DNA from 2 places in the Enterobacter chengduensis genome. Region 2 is predicted to be linked to the other one. Evidence: riboswitches for the same ligand, from Rfam matches in the RefSeq annotation. Region 2 holds a riboswitch; the other holds the start of a gene.
What was found. Region 2 has a riboswitch for thiamine pyrophosphate ahead of thiB (thiamine ABC transporter substrate binding subunit). Riboswitches for the same ligand answer to the same signal wherever they lie in the genome.
Positions count from the first base shown of each region.

Region 1: another riboswitch for thiamine pyrophosphate. It lies ahead of thiC (phosphomethylpyrimidine synthase ThiC); the one in region 2 lies ahead of thiB (thiamine ABC transporter substrate binding subunit).

Region 1 covers NZ_CP043318.1:247,865-252,053, forward strand. The annotation lists gene thiC (phosphomethylpyrimidine synthase ThiC) at 1-1,662, opposite strand, end outside; TPP riboswitch at 1,741-1,852, opposite strand; gene FY206_RS01200 (Rsd/AlgQ family anti-sigma factor) at 1,907-2,392, opposite strand; gene nudC (NAD(+) diphosphatase) at 2,488-3,261, shown strand; gene hemE (uroporphyrinogen decarboxylase) at 3,300-4,189, shown strand, end outside.
Region 2 covers NZ_CP043318.1:862,976-867,164, reverse strand. The annotation lists gene sgrR (HTH-type transcriptional regulator SgrR) at 70-1,725, shown strand; TPP riboswitch at 1,762-1,862, shown strand; gene thiB (thiamine ABC transporter substrate binding subunit) at 1,894-2,877, shown strand; gene thiP (thiamine/thiamine pyrophosphate ABC transporter permease ThiP) at 2,853-4,189, shown strand, end outside.

The DNA of each region.
Region 1 (4,189 bases), 620 kb from region 2:
GTTGAACTGATCTTCCCAGCGGAATTCAAAGCGCGCCTTTGACATGGCGTTATCGCGGATTTGCGCGCCCGGGTGGCCTTTCGCCAGATCCGCCGCGTGGGCAGCAATTTTGTAGGTAATCAGACCCTGCTTCACGTCCTCTTTGTTCGGCAGGCCGAGGTGCTCTTTCGGCGTCACGTAGCAGAGCATGGCGCAGCCGAACCAGCCGATCATCGCCGCGCCAATCCCGGAGGTGAAGTGGTCATAGCCTGGGGCAATATCGGTGGTCAACGGCCCCAGCGTGTAGAACGGCGCTTCATGGCAGTGCTCCAGCTCCTCGGTCATATTGCGGCGGATCATCTGCATCGGCACGTGTCCCGGGCCTTCAATCATCACCTGCACGTCATACTCCCAGGCGATTTTGGTCAGCTCGCCCAGCGTGTGCAGCTCGGCAAACTGCGCTTCGTCGTTGCCATCGCGGATAGAGCCCGGGCGCAGGCCGTCGCCCAGCGACAGGGAGACATCGTACGCGGCGCAGATTTCGCAAATTTCGCGGAAGTGTTCGTAGAGGAAGTTTTCCTGATGGTGGGAAAGGCACCACTTCGCCATGATGGAACCGCCGCGCGAGACGATGCCGGTCAGACGTTTCGCGGTCATCGGCACGTAGCGCAGCAGCACGCCCGCGTGAATGGTGAAGTAGTCCACGCCCTGTTCAGCCTGCTCCAGCAGCGTGTCGCGGAACGCTTCCCAGGTGAGGTCTTCGGCAATGCCGTTGACCTTCTCCAGCGCCTGATAAATCGGGACGGTGCCAATCGGTACCGGGCTGTTACGCAGGATCCATTCGCGGGTTTCATGAATATAGCGCCCCGTGGAGAGGTCCATTACCGTGTCCGCGCCCCAGCGCGTGGACCAGACCAGCTTTTCCACCTCTTCTTCAATGGAGGAGGTGACGGCAGAGTTACCAATATTGGCGTTGACCTTCACCAGGAAGTTGCGGCCGATAATCATCGGCTCGGATTCCGGGTGGTTGATGTTGGCGGGGATAATCGCGCGGCCAGCGGCCACTTCGTCACGCACAAACTCCGGCGTGATGTTCTCCGGCAGCCGAGCGCCAAAGCCTTCCCCAGGATGCTGATAGCGCAGCACTTCGCTGCGGATGCGCTCGCGACCCATGTTTTCGCGGATGGCGATGAACTCCATCTCCGGCGTGACGATGCCCTGGCGGGCGTAGTGCAGTTGGGTCACGCAGCTGCCCGCTTTAGCGCGTTTTGGCGTCAGCAGGCCGGTAAAGCGCAGCGCGTCCAGGCCGTCGTCGGCCAGCCGCTCTTTGGTGTACGCAGAACTGCGCACGCTCAGCGCTTCGCAGTCGTTACGCGCGTCAATCCAGGGCTGGCGCAGCTTTGCCAGACCCTGCTGTACGTTGATGGCAACCTCAGGGTCGCCGTACGGTCCGGAGGTGTCATACACCGGCACGGCCTCGTTCTCTTCATACTGCGGGTTATCTTTGCTGCCGCCGATAAGCGTCGGGCTGAGCTGGATTTCGCGCATCGGGACGCGGATATCGGCCTGCGAGCCGGAAATGTAGATGCGTTTCGAGTTAGGGAAAGCGGTGCCTTCCAGGGTGTCGATGAAGTGTTGGGCCTGTGCGCGCTGTTCGCGGCGGGTCAGTTTTGCAGTAGACATAGCTCATTCCAAAAGTGAAGGACATGGCTTGTCAGACGACGGATGAAGCAAGAGAGGATCGCCCTGGGGCGATACAACAGCAGTGTGACTCTTGTTCCCTTCGCAGGTATTAGCCTGATCAGGTTCCGCGGATCCCGAATTAACGGTCTCAGCCCGCGCGTTTAAGCGCTGGGCACTCCGACAAGAAAAATCCCCCTCGTGAGAGGGGCGAATGGTTGTAAATTACTCGTTAACGATTAAGAACTCAAGCCGGGCGCGCGACGTTATCTTCGGGGCTGGCGTTAAGGACGAGGCTAATCAGCTTATCCTCCAGCGTGAATCGCTCTTCCAGCGCTTCGCCAAGGTCGGAAAGCGCCCGCTGGAACTCTAGATAATTGTCGTGATCGATGGCGTTCTCAAGCGTGGAATCATAGTAATCCATGATCTGCTGGGTGTTGGCCTCCAGCAGCGGATAGAGTTTGCTGGCCGCTAAATACGGCGTTGTCCCTTCCATTTCACGGATAATGCGTTCATAAATATTGAAATGGCCGTCGGACAGATAGTCGACCAGGCCCTGACAAAAATCATCCAGCGCTTTTTCATTCAGTCGCATAAACGATTCTTTGCCAGGCTTAATACCGACCAGATTGTAATAAGCCACGAGTAGATGCTTGCGCACATGTAGCCAGCGATCCACCAGTTTGTTACTTCCTCTAACGCGCTCAGTCAGGCTTTCCAGCTGGTTTAACATGGTCGACTCCGCAAAGTGTAGGATTGAATCTGCTTATCCAGAATGTAACCACAATGCTAACAACATGTCAGTGAAGCGAAGGTAGTGCAATAGATATGGATCGTATTATTGAAAAATCAGATCTTGGTTGGTGGATCGTCAGTCACGAACAGAAATTATGGCTCCCTGCCGGAGAAATACCCCATGGCGCGGCCGAGGCGTTCGATCTTGTTGGCCAGCCAGCGCTGAAGATCGGCGAATGGCAGGGTGAACCCGTGTGGTTGATCCAACAGCCCCGCCGTCAGGATATGGGATCGGTGCGGCAGGTGCTGGATCAGGATGTTGGCCTGTTCCAGCTGGCGGGCCGCGGCGTACAGCTGGCGGAGTTTTACCGTTCGCATAAATTCTGCGGCTACTGCGGCCATACCATGCGCCCGAGCAAAACCGAGTGGGCGATGCTTTGCAGCCATTGCCGCGAGCGCTACTACCCGCAGATTGCGCCGTGCATTATCGTCGCCATCCGCCGGGAGGATTCCATCCTGTTGGCGCAGCATACCCGCCATCGCAACGGCGTTTATACCGTGCTTGCCGGCTTCGTCGAGGTGGGCGAAACGCTGGAGCAGGCGGTGGCGCGCGAGGTGATGGAGGAGAGCGGGATCAAAGTGAAGAATCTGCGCTACGTCACCTCCCAGCCGTGGCCGTTCCCGCAGTCGCTGATGACGGCATTCATGGCCGAATACGACAGCGGCGAAATCGTTATCGACCAGAAAGAGCTGCTCGACGCGAACTGGTATCGCTACGACGATTTACCGCTGTTACCCCCGCCGGGCACCGTGGCGCGTCGGCTGATAGAAGATACCGTGGCGATGTGTCGGGCCGAGTATGAGTAGTGTTACACTGGGGCCATGACGCTTAAGGAACTGCAAAAATGACCGAACTGAAGAACGATCGTTATCTGCGTGCGCTGCTGCGCCAGCCCGTTGATGTCACCCCGGTGTGGATGATGCGCCAGGCGGGACGCTATCTGCCAGAGTACAAAGCCACGCGCGCGCAGGCGGGCGATTTTATGTCGCTGTGCAAAAACGCCGAGCTGGCCTGTGAAGTGACGCTTCAGCCGCTGCGCCGCTTCCCGCTGGATGCGGCGATCCTCTTCTCGGATATTCTGACCATTCCGGATGCCATGGGCCTTGGCCTGTACTTCGAAACCGGTGAAGGCCCGCGTTTCACCTCGCCCATCCAAAGCAAAGCCGACGTGGATAAGCTGCCGATCCCCGATCCGGAAGGCGAGCTGGGCTACGTGATGAACGCCGTGCGCACTATTCGCCGCGAGCTGAAAGGCGACGTGCCGCTGATTGGCTTCTCCGGCAGCCCGTGGACGCTGGCCACCTATATGGTTGAAGGGGGCAGCAGCAAAGCGTTCACCAAAATTAAAAAGATGATGTACGCCGAGCCGCTGGCCCTGCATGCGCTGCTCGACAAGCTGGCGAAGAGCGTCACCCTCTACCTGAACGCGCAGATTAAGGCCGGTGCGCAGTCGGTGATGATTTTCGACACCTGGGGCGGCGTGCTGACCGGGCGCGACTATCAGCAGTTTTCCCTGTACTACATGCATAAAATCGTCGACGGCCTGCTGCGCGAGAACGAAGGTCGCCGCGTGCCGGTGACGCTGTTCACCAAAGGTGGCGGCCAGTGGCTGGAAGCGATGGCGGCAACCGGCTGCGACGCGCTGGGTCTCGACTGGACCACCGATATCGCCGATGCCCGCCGCCGCGTGGGTGACAAAGTGGCGCTGCAGGGCAATATGGACCCGTCCATGCT
Region 2 (4,189 bases):
TCGAGAAGAATTATTGGCCTAATATAGGGATTAATAAATTGCTGGTTTTTTGTCAGGAGTTCCCCTTTTATGCCTTCCGGTCGTCTGCAACAACAGTTTATCCGCCTCTGGCAGTGCTGCGAGGGGCAATCGCAGGAGACCACGCTCAACGAGCTGGCCGACCTGCTTAGCTGTTCCCGCCGCCATATGCGCACGCTGCTCAACACCATGCAGCAGCAGGGCTGGTTAAGCTGGGAAGCGGAAGCGGGACGCGGCAAACGCTCGCGCCTGACCTTTCTCTACACCGGGCTGGCGTTGCAGCAGCAGCGCGCGGAAGACCTGCTCGAGCAGGACCGCATCGATCAGCTGGTCCAGCTGGTGGGCGACAAGGCCGCCGTGCGTCAGATGCTGGTTTCGCATCTCGGGCGCAGCTTTCGTCAGGGCCGACACATCCTGCGGGTGCTCTACTATCGCCCCATGAAAAATCTGCTGCCCGGCACGGCGTTACGCCGCTCGGAAACCCACATGGCCAGGCAAATCTTTAACGGCCTGACGCGTATAAATGAGGAAAACGGGGAACTGGAAGCGGATATCGCGCACCACTGGCAGCAGCTTTCTCCGCTTCACTGGCGGTTCTTCCTGCGCCCCGGCATCCACTTTCACCACGGCCGCGAGCTGGAAATACACGACGTCATCGCCTCTCTGGAGCGCGCCCGTCGGCTACCGCTCTACTCGCACATTTCCCGTATCCACTCCCCCACGGCATGGACGCTGGATATTGAGCTGTCGCAGCAGGACAAGTGGCTTCCCTGGCTGCTGGGCTATGTGCCGTCGATGATCATGCCTGCCGAGTGGGAATCGCTGAACAACTTTGCCAGTCTGCCGATTGGCACCGGGCCCTACTCCGTGTCCCGCAATAACAGCAACCAGCTAAAAATCCGCGCCTTCGATGACTACTTTGGCTATCGGGCGCTGATCGACGAGGTGAACGTCTGGGTATTGCCGGATCTCAATGAAGACCTAAGCTGCGGGCTGACGCTGGAAGGCCCCACTGCGGGAGAAAAGGCGGTGGAAAGCCGTCTGGAGGAGGGATGTTACTATCTGCTGTTTGATAGCCGCACCCACCGCGGGGCAAACCAGGCCGTTCGTCAGTGGGTCAGCCACGTGTTGTCCCCCTCCAATCTGATCTACCATGCGGAAGAGCAGTACCAGACATACTGGTTCCCGGCGTACGGCCTGCTTCCGCGCTGGCACCACGCCCGCCCGGCGCACTGCGGCAAGCCTGCCGGGCTGGAGTCCATCACCCTCACCTACTACCGCGAGCACGTGGAGCATCGTTTTATCGCCGGGATCATGACCCGACTGCTGGCCGCAGAAGGGGTCACGCTGGAGGTCAAAGAAGTGGACTATGACGAATGGCACCGGGGGGAGATCGTCAGCGATATCTGGTTAAACAGCGCCAACTTCACCCTGCCGCTCGATTTCTCGCTCTTTTCGCACCTGTATGAGGTCCCGCTGATCCAGCACTGCATCACGCGCGACTGGCAGCAGGACGCCGAACGGTGGCGCGCTGGCGACATGAACCTTGCCGCATGGTGCAAGGCGCTGCTGGAGGAACAGGCGATCGTCCCGTTGATTCACCACTGGCTGATGATCCAGGGCCAGCGCAGTATGCGCGGCCTGCGGATGAACACCCTGGGCTGGTTTGATTTTAAATCCGCCTGGTTTGCGCCGCCGGAGCCATAACGCTTTCGTAATATTCACCAAATCATTACAATAGCGCCGTTCTCAACGGGGTGCTGCATCACAGATGTGCGCTGAGATAATACCCGTCGAACCTGATCCGGATAACGCCGGCGAAGGGATTTGAGGCTGTTGCTCAAAATCCTTTGCCACTCAACCTTGAGGTGCAAAGTGTTAAAAAAAGTTCTCCCCCTGCTGGCGCTGTTTGCGCTGCCTGCTTTCGCGAAGCCCGTTCTGACGGTCTACACCTACGACTCTTTCTCTGCCGACTGGGGCCCTGGCCCGGTGGTCAAAAAAGCCTTTGAGGCCGACTGCAGCTGCGAGCTGAAGTTCGTGGCGCTGGAAGATGGCGTGTCGTTGCTCAACCGTCTGCGCATGGAAGGAAAAAACAGCAAGGCCGACGTGGTGCTCGGGCTCGATAACAACCTGCTGGAGGCCGCCTCGCAAACCAAACTGTTTGCCAAAAGCGGCGTCGCGGCAGAGGCCGTTAACGTGCCGGGCGGCTGGAAAAATGACACCTTTGTGCCGTTCGACTACGGCTACTTTGCGTTTGTCTACGATAAAAACAAGCTGAAAAATCCGCCAAAGAGCCTGAAGGAGCTGGTGGAGAGCGACCAGAAATGGCGCGTGATTTATGAAGATCCGCGTACCAGCACGCCAGGCCTGGGACTGCTGCTTTGGATGCAAAAGGTTTATGGGGATAAAGCGCCGCAGGCGTGGCAGAAGCTGGCCGCCAAAACCGTGACCGTGACCAAAGGCTGGAGCGAAGCCTACGGCCTGTTCCTGAAAGGCGAAAGCGACCTGGTGCTGAGCTACACCACCTCTCCGGCCTACCACATTATCGCCGAGAAGAAAGATAACTACGCCGCCGCGAATTTTGCCGAAGGGCACTACATGCAGGTAGAGGTGGGCGCGCGTACCGCTGCCAGCAAACAGCCGGAGCTGGCCGAGAAGTTCCTGAAGTTTATGGTTTCACCGGCGTTCCAGAACGCCATTCCTGCGGGTAACTGGATGTATCCGGTCACGAACGTGGCGCTGCCGGCCGGTTTCGAGCAGTTAACCAAACCACAAACCTCGCTGGAGTTTACGCCGCAGCAGGTCGCCGCGCAGCGAGCAGCATGGGTAAGTGAATGGCAACGCGCCGTCAGCCGCTGATTCCCGGCTGGCTACTTCCCGGGCTGCTCGCCGCCGTTGTAATGGTAGTGGTCAGTCTGGGGGCTTTTCTTGCCCTGTGGTTTAACGCGCCAGAGAGCGACCTGCTCGCCCTCTGGCACGACAGCTACCTCTGGCACGTGATCCGTTTCTCCTTCTGGCAGGCGTTTCTTTCAGCCCTGCTGTCAGTCATCCCGGCCATTTTTCTTGCACGCGCGCTGTACCGGCGGCGCTTCCCCGGCAGGCAGGCGCTGCTGCGCCTGTGTGCCATGACGCTTATCCTGCCGGTGCTGGTGGCCGTATTTGGTATTCTGAGCGTTTACGGTCGCCAGGGCTGGCTGGCGTCGCTGTTCGGCCAGCTTGGTCTGGAGTGGACCTTCTCTCCTTACGGACTGCAGGGCATTCTGCTGGCGCACGTCTTTTTCAATATGCCGATGGCGACGCGCCTCTTTTTGCAGGCGCTGGAAAACATTCCCGGCGAGCAGCGCCAGATTGCCGCCCAGCTCGGCATGCGCGGCGTGTCGTTCTTCCGCTTTGTTGAATGGCCGTGGCTGCGCCGACAGATCCCGTCCGTGGCGGCGTTAATCTTTATGCTCTGCTTTGCCAGCTTTGCCACCGTGCTGTCACTCGGCGGCGGGCCGCAGGCCACCACCATCGAGCTGGCGATTTACCAGGCGCTGAGTTACGACTACGATCCGGGCCGCGCCGCGCTGCTGGCGATGGTGCAAATGGCGTGCTGCCTTGCGCTGGTGCTTCTGAGCCAGCGGCTGAGCAGAGCCATTCCCCCCGGCAGCAATCAAATAACCGGCTGGCGCGACCCGCAGGACAGCCTGCACAGCCGCGTCTCCGATTTTGTCCTGATCGCGCTGGCGCTTCTGCTTCTGCTGCCGCCGCTGATGGCCGTTATCGCTGACGGGCTGAACCTCAATCTTATGTCGGTCCTGCAACAGCCCGTTCTCTGGCAAGCCACCTGGACCTCGCTGCGCATCGCGCTGGCAGCCGGATTATTGTGCGTCATCCTGACCATGATGCTGCTGTGGAGCAGCCGTGAGCTCTACGCTCGCCGGGCGCAAAAGGCCGGACAGATAATGGAACTGACGGGCATGCTGATACTGGCGATGCCGGGGATCGTGCTGGCGACTGGCTTCTTCCTGCTGTTCAACAGCACCGTCGGCCTGCCGGAACGCGCCGACGGCATCGTCATCTTTACCAACGCCTTAATGGCCATCCCTTACGCGCTCAAGGTGCTGGAAAACCCGATGCGCGACGTCAACAGCCGCTACGGTTTGCTGTGTCAGTCGCTGGGCATGCAGGG